DNA from 4 places in the Sphingobacterium sp. UDSM-2020 genome. Region 2 is predicted to be linked to each of the others. Evidence: riboswitches for the same ligand, from Rfam matches in the RefSeq annotation. Region 2 holds a riboswitch; each other region holds the start of a gene.

Region 1 (3,180 bases), 1.2 Mb from region 2:
AAGTTGCCAAAATCGCTGTATTCAAAATAACTTTCCCTTTTCTTAAGGAGTAATATATGCCATAAATTAATGCCGATAAGATCATTATGACAAAAACGAATATGCCCGAGCCAAATCCTAATCCAAGTGTATTGACAAAAAACAAATCAAACTTGGCAGCAAATTTAATAAGGTACTGGATTATTCCCCACAGAATAATGGCCAATATTCCTAGTCCAATAAACAATGCTTTACTAATTCCCCAAAACGTTGTACGATCAGTTTTCTTAAAATAAATAATAAGTGCTATCGCTGGAATAACTAATAGATTCAATAAATGAACTCCAATTGAAAGTCCAATAATATAAGCGATGACAATAAGCCAACGATCTGCATGCGGTTTATTTGCACGGGCTTCCCATTTTAGAATTGCCCAGAATACGACTGCTGTACATAAGGATGACATCGCATAAACTTCAGATTCTACTGCTGAATACCAGAATGTATCGGAGAAACTGTAAGCTAAAGCTCCCACCATGCCTGCTCCCATTATTTTAATCAGGTGATTTTTATCATTGGATTGATGATCAGATTGGATAATTTTTCTTGCTAATGCTGTTATGGTCCAAAACAAAAACATAACTGTCAAACCACTGCATATAGCAGAACCCACATTCATCCAAAATGCAATCTGAGCTAAATTTCCTAAAGCAAAATTTGAAAATATATTCTGCAACATTAGAAACAAAGGTGCTCCAGGCTGATGAACAATCTGAAGTTTATATGCTGATGCAATAAATTCACCAGTATCCCACCAGCTTGTTGTTCGCTCTGCTGTGATAATGAAAACGGATGTTGCTATGATGGCACATAGCCAACCTAACACGTTGTTTACTTTCTTATAATCCATGAATGATTCAGGTTTAATTGATTATTTGATAAATCAAATTAATTTTCAATTAAATATAATAAAAAGAGATTTCATTTGAGGGTGATTAACTTTTTTTAACAAAAATCGAAACGCATAAAAAAGCCTGCTATAATGTGATAGCAGGCTTTTTTATACGATATAAGTCTTAGAATAACTTTTCTACAATACTTTTAGTCGGTCCAGGATTACTCATGGTATAAAAATGTAAAACTGGCGCACCAAAGTCAATTAATTCTTTACATTGTTGTACCAACCACTCTTCTCCGACTTGTCTCACGTCTGCATTATTTTTACATCCGGATACTGCTTCACTCAATTCCTCTGGAATATCCAAATGAAAAATTTTCGGAAGCGTAATCAGTTGTTTTTTTGTTGTCAATGGTTTTAAACCTGGTATAATTGGAATATGAATATCATTTTCCCTGCACTTATTGACAAACTCTTTATATTTTTCAACATTAAAGAACATTTGTGTAACAATAAACTCAGCCCCCATCTCAACCTTCTTTTTTAACCATTTAAAATCGGTATTAAAATTTGGCGCTTCGAAGTGTTTTTCAGGATATCCTGCAACGCCAATACAAAAGTTGGTCTTTTCTGAAATCGCAATATCCTCATGTAAGTACTGTCCTTGGTTCATATCGGCAACCTGCTGTAAAAGATCTGTTGCAAATGCATGACCACCTTCTGTTGGTATGAAATCAGGATCGCCTTTTCTTGCATCACCTCTCAATACGAGCACATTGTCAATACCCAAGAAGTTCAAATCTATCAAAGCATTTTCAGTTTCCTCTTTTGTGAAACCACCACAGATAAGATGTGGTACAGCATCCACTTTATACTTATTCATAATAGCGGCACAAATTGCAACAGTCCCTGGACGTTTACGATAAGCCACACGTTCTAATAAACCGCTCTCGTGCTTCTTATACATGTAGTCTTCTCTATGATAAGTCACATCGATAAAGGGAGGCTTGAATTCCATAAGTGCATCCATTGTTTTAAAAATACTTTGGATACCTTGCCCCTTAGCTGGTGGCAACAGTTCAAAAGAAAACAAAGTTTTTCCTTTGGCATTACTGATATGATCAACGATTTTCATTAATATTTTTTAAAGTGATTTTGGTTGGCTTACATCGAAATGCACAAGTGGACTTGTTTCAACTTATCTTTCCCAGCTCTGAGTTGGGGTAGAATGTAGCACCTTATAAAATAACAGGTTGCTAAGGCTTCATTGGGTCTATTCCCTCGGCCTTTCTCTATAAGCATCGGCTAATATCGGCAATAGAAATTTATAATCAAAATAATATTAAGGTCATGCCTAAAAAAATGCCCCAATAAAACGTTTATTAAAATGGATTTCTTTAAATAAAAAAGAGTTACTGCATATAACTACAGTAACTCCTTTTTATTAATCTGTATATCGTGAAGACTTTAAATCTCCTTATATAGCTCAACCAATCCATCTGGTAAATCAACCTCTAAAACTTTATCCTCTGAATCAATTCCTAGCATAAGATCGTCATTTAATGGGAACATCAATTCTTTTCCATTAAAGTCTACTGTTGCTATAAATTGCTGAGGCATTTCCTGTACATGTTTAATCTCTCCTAATTCTCCATGAACTTCATCAATCACCAAGTATCCAATTAAATCCGTATATCTAAAATCATCAGGATCACGCTCTGGCATTTTATCATTTGGAAGGTATATTTTCTTACGCACTAAAGGTTGTGCTTTATCAATATGATCGACGTCTTCTAAATTTAAATAGGCTGTACTATTTGATTGGTATTTGATATTGTCGACAAAGTAAGGCACTAATTTTTTATTCACTTCAGCAAATAAAACATCAAAGTCTAAATCTTGATAATCTTCAAATTCAAAAAAAAGCTGAAGCTCACCTTTTAATCCACGTGTTTTGCTAATATAACCGATGTAAAAACTTTCTTCTATGGTCATGTTCTAATTTGAAAGTGCAAATTTAAAAATATAAATATATAAATACAGTACTTCGTAGGTATAGCAACTACATTCTTAAAAAAAAGCCGGATCAAAATTGAACCGGCTTTCTTGATACTGTATGAAAGAAAAATTAACCTTCAGTTTCTTCTGCAGCAGGAGCTTCAGTTTCTTCAGCAGGAGTTTCTTCTACAACTGGCGCATTTTTAGCGGCAATAGCAGCAGCTTTTTCTTCTTTTTTCTTAGCTTCAGCAGCTAATGCAATTTTCTTAGCTTCAGCTTTAGTAGTTGCTAAACCGTCTTTTTTA
Region 2 (3,180 bases):
TGCTGATTGGTTTTGCTATGGTACTCTTTTACTCACTGCTTCTTTCCATTAGTGAGCATCTGGGTTTCAACCTCGCTTACCTACTAGCCGCATTAGCTACTATTATTCTTATCGCTTCATTCATTAAATCTATTACCAATGATAGCAGGTCTGCACTTATCTTTTCTGGAATACTTTCCATTTTCTATAGTTTCATATTTATCTTAATGCAATTACGTGATTATTCACTCATAGTGGGTACAATAGGTATATTTATCATATTGGCAATTTTAATGCGCATATCCACAAAGATCAATTGGTATCAATACGATAAACGATGAGATTGGCAACAGAAGGTATCAAGATATATTTAACATATATCTTGATACTCCTTAAAAGAAAATAATAAGATATGGTATATCTTATTAAATTTATACACACCCCCCATATACAGAATCTGAAAACTCATCATTAAGCATATCGTAGAAACCGACATAGATATGTACTTGTTCATCGCTATTGAACAGCTGATGTTCCCATACCATTTTGCCTTCGTTTGAGATCGCCGCACCCTCGTTCAAAGCAGCGTACTTTTCTATAACATATGCCAGGACAACCACCGCAGCTGAATAACCTTTACATGCATCCTTATTCCATTCGACATGAAGTTTATTATCCTTCCGCTCTACCTTAATAAGCAGCGGTGGTGTCATATCTCCTCGGAAAACTAATACTTTTTCAGGATTAATATAGGGCATGTTGTCTGCATCATAATCGATCGCATTATTGAATAAATAGGATTGAGCTGATTGAAAAGCCCCAACACGGCTACCTTTAGGGGCTATATTTTTATAACCAAACGCAATCGGTTTTTTAACATATGTCAAAAATTGGGATACGACCTTCATCCGCATGCGATTAATGATCGTTAACTTACTTGGAGCTCTTTTTATAACAAATGGTAGAGAGCGGATAACGGATTGTCCATTTAACTGATACCCTACTACGTTTCCGACTTTACCCGAAAAGGGTCCATTTATTCCTGCTTTTAATATTGCCATATTACTAGGTTATATTGGAAATTGGTTAAGATGCATGACCTACTAAGATTACATCTATATATCATGCTGTTCTAATATAATAATTAAAGTGATAATATAGAAGTTATAAAGAGGTTAAATAGAGGTTTTATAGTGCTTTACCTCTATAAACCCTCTAGAAACCCTCTATAATGACTCTAATATATCTCTAAATATAGTAATGAGATATATAGTTATGTAACCGTATTTTACTAGTAAGAGTATTACAATATCTAAGAGTGTAACACTCATATCACATCAGTTTGTATAACGAGACAGCACATACATAATGATCGGTCAAGATCCCTCCTTTTGAAGGGATAGGAGGGAAATACGCAATTAATGCTACTATTGATTATCAATTATACACGCTATTTGTGGAAACATAGCGTGTATAATTATTTAAATAATGGAAAAAAAACGTCAATCTCCTTCATAAAATTCTCATCATGAATTAATTATTTTAAAATAAATTTTGAAACAAAATAAAATCTACTAACTTTGTAGAGTATTCAGAATTGCACGTTGCAATACCAACCGAGTTACATAACCGCGGTGGTAAATTAATATGGGTTTCGACCAAAAATATCTGGATACAGTTTATGGTTTAATCCTTTAAATTTTTAAATTGTATGTCAACACCAAATCTTTATCAACATTTACTGGAAAAATTCAGTTATTATTCAATCAACGAACTGATACAGCTCAACAATGATACGGTATCGGAAAAAGGTTGGGGTTCTTCCAAATCTACATTCCGCACTGCGCTCATAAGTACTTTTTCTAAAAGAGGGCTAGATCTTTCCAACATCATTTCTAGAGAAGATGGTTTTACTTCCGTAAAGTATGTCGCAGTAAGATTAGAGGAAAATACGCTTATCCCGATTCTCCAATAAGAGCAAAGACAGCTTTAAAATTGCGTATTCACTCAGCGCTAAAAAGGTTAAATAGCCCTTCCTTTTTGAGCACTGAGTGAAGCTTTTTTTATCCAACTAATTCTATATAATTTTCAGTCACTAATATCAATGCTATGCTTTTTTTAATGCGCTAAGATAGTATTTTATAATTTCTCCAATTCCCTTCAATAGTTTAACACAAAGTGATATCGCGTCATTCTGAACAATTCCTTCACCTTGTTTTCTTTCTCCAATACTTTATTTAATATGTTAAATGATCTTAGATTTTGTATCTTGCCTGTTCATATTCGTATTCTTTATGAAAAAAAAATCTTTAATAACGCTTTCCATTTTATTATGCGCTTCGGCATCAATAGCTCAGGAAAACAAAGAAACCAAAATGGTTCTTAATATGGAAAACACCGCAAAAGCACCATTAGATCCGCAGACACTTTGGAAATTAGGCCGTGTTTCTGGAGAAGGAATTTCAACAGATGGAAAAACTTTAGTATATGGTGTCTCTAATTATGCTATAGAAACAAACAGTTCGGAAAAAAACCTTTACACATTATCCCTAGAAACAGGTAACACAGCTCCTCTAACAAGTGAAAAGGGCGGTGAGTCTGTCGTACAGATTACAGAAAATGGCGATATCATTTACTTGTTCAAAGGGCAACTTTGGAAAAAGAATAGATATAAAGGTGAAGCTATACAATTGACACACAGCGAAACTGATCTAGAAAATGTAAAGCTATCTCCAAATGGTCAATATATTTTATTTAGCAAAGCAGTTTTAATCAAAAAATATCACAGTACCGACAAATATCCTGATTTACCAAAATCTGACGCTTATGTTTTTGACAATCTTGACTACCGTCATTGGGACACGTTCAATAATGGAAAATTCAATCATCCATTTGTAGCCAGCTATAACAACGGTAAGATTGGCGAAGCAATTGATTTATTGCAGGATGAGCCTTTCTATAGCCCTCAAATGCCATTTGGCGGTTCTGAAGATTTTGAGTGGACACCAGATAGTAAAGCTGTGCTATATGTCAGTAAAAAAAGGTTTGGAACAGAGTATGCCGTGAGTACAAATACGGATATCTACCGCTATGATCTTACTTCTAAGCAAACAACAAATCTGACTGAGGGTATGAATGGCTATGATACCAACCCGACTTACAGTCCAGATGGAACTAAGTTAACTTGGCTAAGTATGAAAA
Region 3 (3,180 bases), 2.2 Mb from region 2:
CAGCAGGACGGTAAACATCACCATAAATAACTGGAGGTTTTACACAACGTGAACCATATGATTGAACCCATCCGTTTTTAGTGAAGGCATAACCTGCTAATTGCTCTCCGAAGTACTCAACCATGTCATTACGTTCGAATTCACCATGAACTAATACATCGATATCCAATTGCTCCTGAAGACGGATTGTTCTTTCTGTCTCTTCTGCGATTTCTTTATCGTATTGTTCTTGAGAAATTGCGCCTTTTTTCAAATCAGCTCTCCATTTACGAACATCTTTAGTTTGTGGGAATGAACCAATTGTCGTTGTTGGAAATGCTGGAAGATTAAATTTCGCTTGTTGTGCTTCTTTACGAGCTAAGAAAGTAGATGTACGTTTAGCATCATCATCAGTGATATTTGCTGTACGTTCTTTAACTTCAGGCTTGTGGATTAAAGAAGATGTACGACGGTCTTCCGCAGCAGCCTTATTGGCTTCGAAACGCTCAGCTGTTTTTGCATCTACTTCGCCTTCAGCTAAGATCGCTAAATCTTTTACCTCTGCTAATTTTTGCTTAGCAAATGCCAACCAATTTTTAACTTCTTTAGGCAATGACTCTTCATTATCTTCATTGTCTAAATCGAAAGGTACGTGTAATAATGAACTCGAAGGTCCTACTAATACACGGTCTTTGCCTAAAGCATCAACAGCTTTTTTGATTTGTGCTAATGATTTTACGTAATCATTTTTCCAAATGTTGCGACCTTCAACTACACCCAAAGAAAGTGTTAATGAAGCCGGAACTTTGGCTAATATAGTGTCGAGTTGGTTTTCACCTCTTACTAAATCAACATGAACTGCGTAAACTGGTAAGTTTATAGCTGTTTCTTCGTTGTCACGTAAAGCCTCGAAATAAGTCGTTACAATAATTTTGATGTCTTTAGCAGCAGCAGCTAATTTAGTAAATACACGCGTGTATAGAGCACGTGTTGCATCATCAATATCTAAAGCTAAAAATGGCTCATCAATTTGTACATATTTTGCACCAGCGGTAGCCAATTTAGTTAAGATTTCTTCATATACAGGAACCAACTTATCGATTAAATCGATACGGTTGAAACCAGATTCTTTTTCTTTACCTAATAATAAGTATGAGATCGGGCCAATTAACACAGGCTTCGTTTCAATACCTAAAGATTTTGCTTCATTATATTCATTTAAGAATTTCTCTGAAGTCAATTTGAATTCTTGATTTTTCACGAATTCAGGTACGATGTAATGGTAGTTGGTGTCAAACCATTTTGTCATTTCCATTGCCGTTACGTCAACGCCATCTTGCTGGAAACCACGCGCCATTGCAAAGTAAAGGTCCAAATTGTATCCTTTATCTTCGTTATTTAAAAGTGATTGATATTGTGCAGGGATTGCACCTACAGTTAATGTCAAGTCTAAAACTTGGTCATAAAATGAAAAATCATTGGAAGGAATCAAATCGATGCCAGCATCTTTTTGAGTTTTCCAGTTGCCTTCACGGATTTTCAGTCCAGCCTGCAATAATTCTTGCGCGCTGATTTTTTTAGCCCAATATGCTTCATTGGCCTTTTTCAACTCGCGGAAGGCACCTACACGTGGGTAACCTAAGTTGTTCGTTAGTAACATAAATATAAAATTATTTTATTTGTTCAACCTTAACGAAGCAAGAAATTAGAAGGATTTTTTTTATTCGAAATAAAAAACGATCAAAAATTCTTGAATCTATTTACTAAATTTTTTGATTGCTTTTAGAGAGGAGGGCACAAGATATATTTTGTGTCTAGCTTATCATTCCCACTTTTTGATGGGGTAGAATGTAGCACCTTGTCAATTGACAGGTTGCTAAGGCTTCATTGGGTCTATTCCCTCTGCCTTTCTCTATAAGCGCTGTAAATATCGGAATTAGTTTTATAAAAACAAATATTTTGTAACTTTTATATAAAAATGATAATAAACCAAGGTTTAAAATTGGAAATTAGCAGACAAACCAATTTGTTTTCCATTGTAAAACGGTGTTGCCATCGTTAGGTAACTTGTTTTTTTTGATTGCAAGTGTTTATCAAATAATGGTAATAGCCAGTATGCAATTTTTGTTCCCATAATACCAATACCAGCTCCCATGGCGACGTCAGAAAACCAATGTTTATGATTATACATTCTCAGGTAACCTGTTCCCGCCGCAATTGTATAGCCTGCAATACCATACCAAATGGATTGATCTTTATATTCTTGCCATAGAATTTCTGCACCGGTAAAAGGTACAGCAGTATGTCCTGAAGGAAAAGATTCTTGATCTGCGCGATCAGGTCTCCAAGTAGGTGTCGTTTTTTTTATGGTATAAACTGCTGATAAGGTGATTGCATGGGCAATCGAACTTACCACTAAGCGTTGTTTTAAATTGTGCTTACTTGGTATTCCGAGTAAGTCAAGCCCAAAGACAGCGGCAGAAGGAATGAAAACGCTAACATTATCAAGTTTAAAAGTTTTGGACGGATCATTATTAATTGAATTGTTTATTTGTTGATCCTTATGTTTGAGGTATGGGCTATTTAATGAGATTACTCCGTAAGTCATTAAAGCCACAGGAACTATTAATTGCTTATAATTTATTGTCTTAGCATTGGTTTCAAAATCTTGATTATCATTTTGTAAAGTATCTTTTTGCGCATAAAGCGATGTAGAAGAGCAAAAGATTGAAAGGATTAAAAAAAATCGAATTGATAGTTTCATTGTTGCAAGATAAACAAAAAGAGATGTTTTAACATCTCTTTATTATTCTAGTAATTGTGTATTAGCTAACCAATAATTTATAGCCTTTTCCATGTACATTGACAATTTCAACTTTGGGATCATCTCGTAGGTATTTTCTCAATTTGCTTAAGAAAACGTCCATACTCCGGCCTGTAAAGTAATTGTCATCATGCCAAATTTTTAAAAGGGCTTCTTCTCGAGTCAGTACATCATTCTTTTTTAGACAAAGTAGACGTAATAATTCCGCTTCTTTCGTTGATAGTTTTTGTTGCACACCTTTATGCGCAATTTGTTGACTTGTATAGTCGAAGAAGTACTCTCCAATCTCAAATTTATCGCTTACAACCTGATCATCTTTCTCTCTTACAACACGCTTAAGCAATGCATTTATGCGAAGGAGCAATTCTTCCACTCGA
Region 4 (3,180 bases), 1.6 Mb from region 2:
GATAGGCGTAATAATCCTACAAATACACCTGCAGCTTTTTGAGCTTCTTCACTCAGTTGTTGATGTGTAGTCGCCGCAGGGTGTATGATCAATGATTTCGTATCACCCACATTTGCGAGATGACTTATTAGCTCTAAGCTATCGATAAAAGCATCGGCTTTTGTCACGTCACCTTTTATTTGAAATGAAAGAACAGCACCATATCCATTTTTTAAATATTTTTGCGCATTTGCATAGCTAGGAGAGCTTTTTAACCCTGGATAATTCACTTTTTCCACTTGCGGATGGGCTTCTAACCATTTCGCAATTTCTAATGTGTTGTCTACATGACGCTGAACACGAAGTGATAATGTTTCTAGGCCCTGGATTAATTGGAATGAATTGAAGGGTGAAATAGCTGGTCCAAAATCACGTAGTCCTTCAACACGTGCGCGGATTGCAAATTGAATGTTTCCAAATGGGCCATTAACGCCAAAAACATCTGAAAAAACTAATCCATGGTATCCTTCTGAAGGTTCAGAAAACTGTTTGAATTTACCATTTCCCCAGTTGTAAGTACCACCATCTACGATGACACCACCAATACTTGTACCGTGACCACCAATCCATTTTGTTGCAGACTCTACAACTACAGAAGCGCCGTGTTCAAGAGGTTTAAATAGATATCCACCAGCTCCAAAAGTATTGTCTACGATAAGTGGTAAGTCATGTTTTCTAGCAACAGCTGCTATCTTATCAAAATCTGGAATATCGTAACTTGGGTTTCCAATTGTTTCTAGGTATAAAGCTTTTGTGTTTTCATCGATTAGTGATTCAAACTCCTCGGCAGTTGTTTCTTTAGTAAAACGTACTTCAATACCAATTCTTTTAAATGCTACTTTAAATTGATTATATGTACCACCGTATACATTACTGCTGGAAACAAAATTTTCACCAGCTTCTACGATATTATTTAATGCAATGAATTGTGCAGCCTGTCCAGAAGCGACTGCTACAGCGGCGATACCGCCTTCCAATGCAGCAATACGTTTCTCAAATACATCTGTTGTTGGATTCATCAGACGTGTATAGATGTTTCCAAATTGTTTTAAAGCAAATAAGTTCGCTCCATGTTCTGCATTTTCAAATACGTATGAACTGGTTTGGTATATAGGTACTGCACGCGCTCCAGTTGTTGGATCGGCAACTTGACCAGCATGCACTTGAAGTGTTTCGAATTTTAAATTTTTATTTGTAGACATTGTAGTTATAATTAATTAGTTGAAGATTCGTTAATAAAAAATAGGGGTGAGATTGTGCACATGGATATGTACTTGAAATCAATAAATTTTAAAAAAGATTGATTAACAAGAAAACGTAAACATGTGCAAAAGCATTCGCATCTGTTTTGATGGAATATTTGTATCTGTTACGTTGGTGCTAGAATTTACCTTCTTGTTTTGTTGTAATGTTATTATCATTTGTCGTTTCATTTATATCCTCCAAAGCAATATTACTTTGGACAGGAATTGGCACCTTTTCAAACGTATTTTGAAGGTTGCCAGTGGGTCATTGAGCCAGTCTCTCGCCACTTCTTTATAAATCAAGACCTGATTAAGAGGTGTTGATTAGATGTATTTCTATTTGAACTACGATGCAAATATATGCCTTGCTTTTTACAAACCAAAATATTTTATGCTATTTCTTAGAAAATACTTCTAATTCTACTCGTAATTGATCGTAAACTCTCACTATTATGTAAGTATTGGTAGTTGATGGGGCAGCATTTATTTATTCCGATATGTTTATACGTCGTGGATGAAATCCATATCAGTAATTGAAAGCAATATAACTGAAATATACGGTGTTAAACAGACAACAGCAGATCGATGATCCTGTGATCTTTTTTTATAAAAAAGAAAATAGGAACCTTGCGAGTTCCTATGCTTTCTTCTAATTACTTTGTATGAAACAATAATTCGCCTTTGCCGGTTGGAGCAAGTGGGTTTTATTTAATAATACGTTTAATCTTATTTGATTTTTTAATTAATTTGTGTAATTGAGTGTAATTTTCATCTTGGATGGCATCTTTTAAAGCCTGCAGCTGCTTGATGTTTTCCTCTAACACTTCGAGTACATTAACTCTGTTTTGTTTGAAAATAGGTGTCCACATATCCGGTGAGCTTTTTGCTAAGCGTACCGTTGATTCAAAACCAGATCCTGCCAATTCAAATATTCGACCCTGCGATTTCTCTTTCTCTAAAACAGTTAGCGCTAGAGCAAAAGAAGTCAGGTGAGAAATATGGGAAACATAGGCTGTGTGTGTATCATGCTCCTCTGCAGTCATAAATGACGTCCGCATTTCCAGTTGTTCGGTAATGGAATCTGTTAATTCGAACGCATCTTCATCAGATTTAAATGCCTCAACGTAAACCATCATTTTATCTTTAAACAAATTTGGTAATGCTGCTTCGGGGCCTGAATATTCGGTACCAGCCATTGGATGGGCGGCAACATAGCGGCCACGATTAGGGTGTTCCGAGATTAACTGTAAAATATTTAGTTTGGTAGAGCCCATGTCAATGATGACTTGATCTTTTACGAGGTCCAATAATTTGGGCGCTAATGTGATTATCGCATCAACTGGAGCTGTGAGAATGATCACTTTACATTTTTCTAAAGCTTCCTCTAATGTTGCCTTTTGATCAATGAAGCCTATTTGCAATGCTTTCGTTAGATTAGCATCGCTTTTGTCAACACCAAAAACCTGATCACAGAATTTTTTTTCTTTTAGTTTCATGGCGACGGAGCCACCAATTAAACCGACGCCAATAATGGCTATATTCATCATGTTATTTCAATCTTAATTCGTTTGTTTTGCTTGTTCTATTCTAGCAATTGCTTCTTTTAATACTTCAACTGAGGCACATAAACTTATTCTAATATAGGTGTTTCCAGCACTTCCGAATATACCTCCGGGAGTAATAAAGACACGTGATAGATCTAATACCTCATCACTTAACGTGTAGCCTGATTCGTAATTATCTGGAATTTTGGCCCACACAAATAAACCGACCTGATTCTTTTTATATGTACAGCCCAACAGGTTCATGATTTCGAAAACCAACTGTCTTCTTTCGTGATAGATTGCATTTAAATCTTGATACCATGTTTGATCCAACTGCAATGCCTTGGCCGCTG

The links. A riboswitch is a leader RNA that binds a small molecule or an ion and turns the genes downstream of it on or off. The one in region 2 is predicted to bind S-adenosylmethionine.
Region 1: it holds a riboswitch for S-adenosylmethionine, as region 2 does, so the genes downstream of both, metF (methylenetetrahydrofolate reductase [NAD(P)H]) here and JAZ75_RS14000 (hypothetical protein) in region 2, are expected to answer to the same signal.
Region 3: it holds a riboswitch for S-adenosylmethionine, as region 2 does, so the genes downstream of both, metE (5-methyltetrahydropteroyltriglutamate--homocysteine S-methyltransferase) here and JAZ75_RS14000 (hypothetical protein) in region 2, are expected to answer to the same signal.
Region 4: it holds a riboswitch for S-adenosylmethionine, as region 2 does, so the genes downstream of both, JAZ75_RS20940 (O-acetylhomoserine aminocarboxypropyltransferase/cysteine synthase family protein) here and JAZ75_RS14000 (hypothetical protein) in region 2, are expected to answer to the same signal.

Annotation. Positions count from the first base shown of each region.
Region 1 covers NZ_CP066166.1:2,163,109-2,166,288, reverse strand. Annotated here, with positions in the region: gene JAZ75_RS09245 (protein O-mannosyl-transferase family) at 1-889, opposite strand, end outside; gene metF (methylenetetrahydrofolate reductase [NAD(P)H]) at 1,056-2,012, opposite strand; SAM riboswitch class I at 2,073-2,178, opposite strand; gene rimM (ribosome maturation factor RimM) at 2,345-2,872, opposite strand; gene JAZ75_RS09230 (30S ribosomal protein S16) at 3,006-3,180, opposite strand, start outside.
Region 2 covers NZ_CP066166.1:3,328,103-3,331,282, reverse strand. Annotated here, with positions in the region: gene creD (cell envelope integrity protein CreD) at 1-320, shown strand, start outside; gene JAZ75_RS14005 (DUF6266 family protein) at 411-1,040, opposite strand; SAM-I-IV-variant riboswitch at 1,562-1,655, shown strand; gene JAZ75_RS14000 (hypothetical protein) at 1,691-1,954, shown strand; gene JAZ75_RS13995 (S9 family peptidase) at 2,274-3,180, shown strand, end outside.
Region 3 covers NZ_CP066166.1:1,092,455-1,095,634, reverse strand. Annotated here, with positions in the region: gene metE (5-methyltetrahydropteroyltriglutamate--homocysteine S-methyltransferase) at 1-1,639, opposite strand, end outside; SAM riboswitch class I at 1,796-1,900, opposite strand; gene JAZ75_RS04675 (phosphatase PAP2 family protein) at 1,976-2,743, opposite strand; gene JAZ75_RS04670 (response regulator transcription factor) at 2,805-3,180, opposite strand, start outside.
Region 4 covers NZ_CP066166.1:4,961,913-4,965,092, reverse strand. Annotated here, with positions in the region: gene JAZ75_RS20940 (O-acetylhomoserine aminocarboxypropyltransferase/cysteine synthase family protein) at 1-1,241, opposite strand, end outside; SAM riboswitch class I at 1,470-1,584, opposite strand; gene JAZ75_RS20935 (prephenate dehydrogenase) at 1,988-2,830, opposite strand; gene JAZ75_RS20930 (pyridoxal phosphate-dependent aminotransferase) at 2,843-3,180, opposite strand, start outside.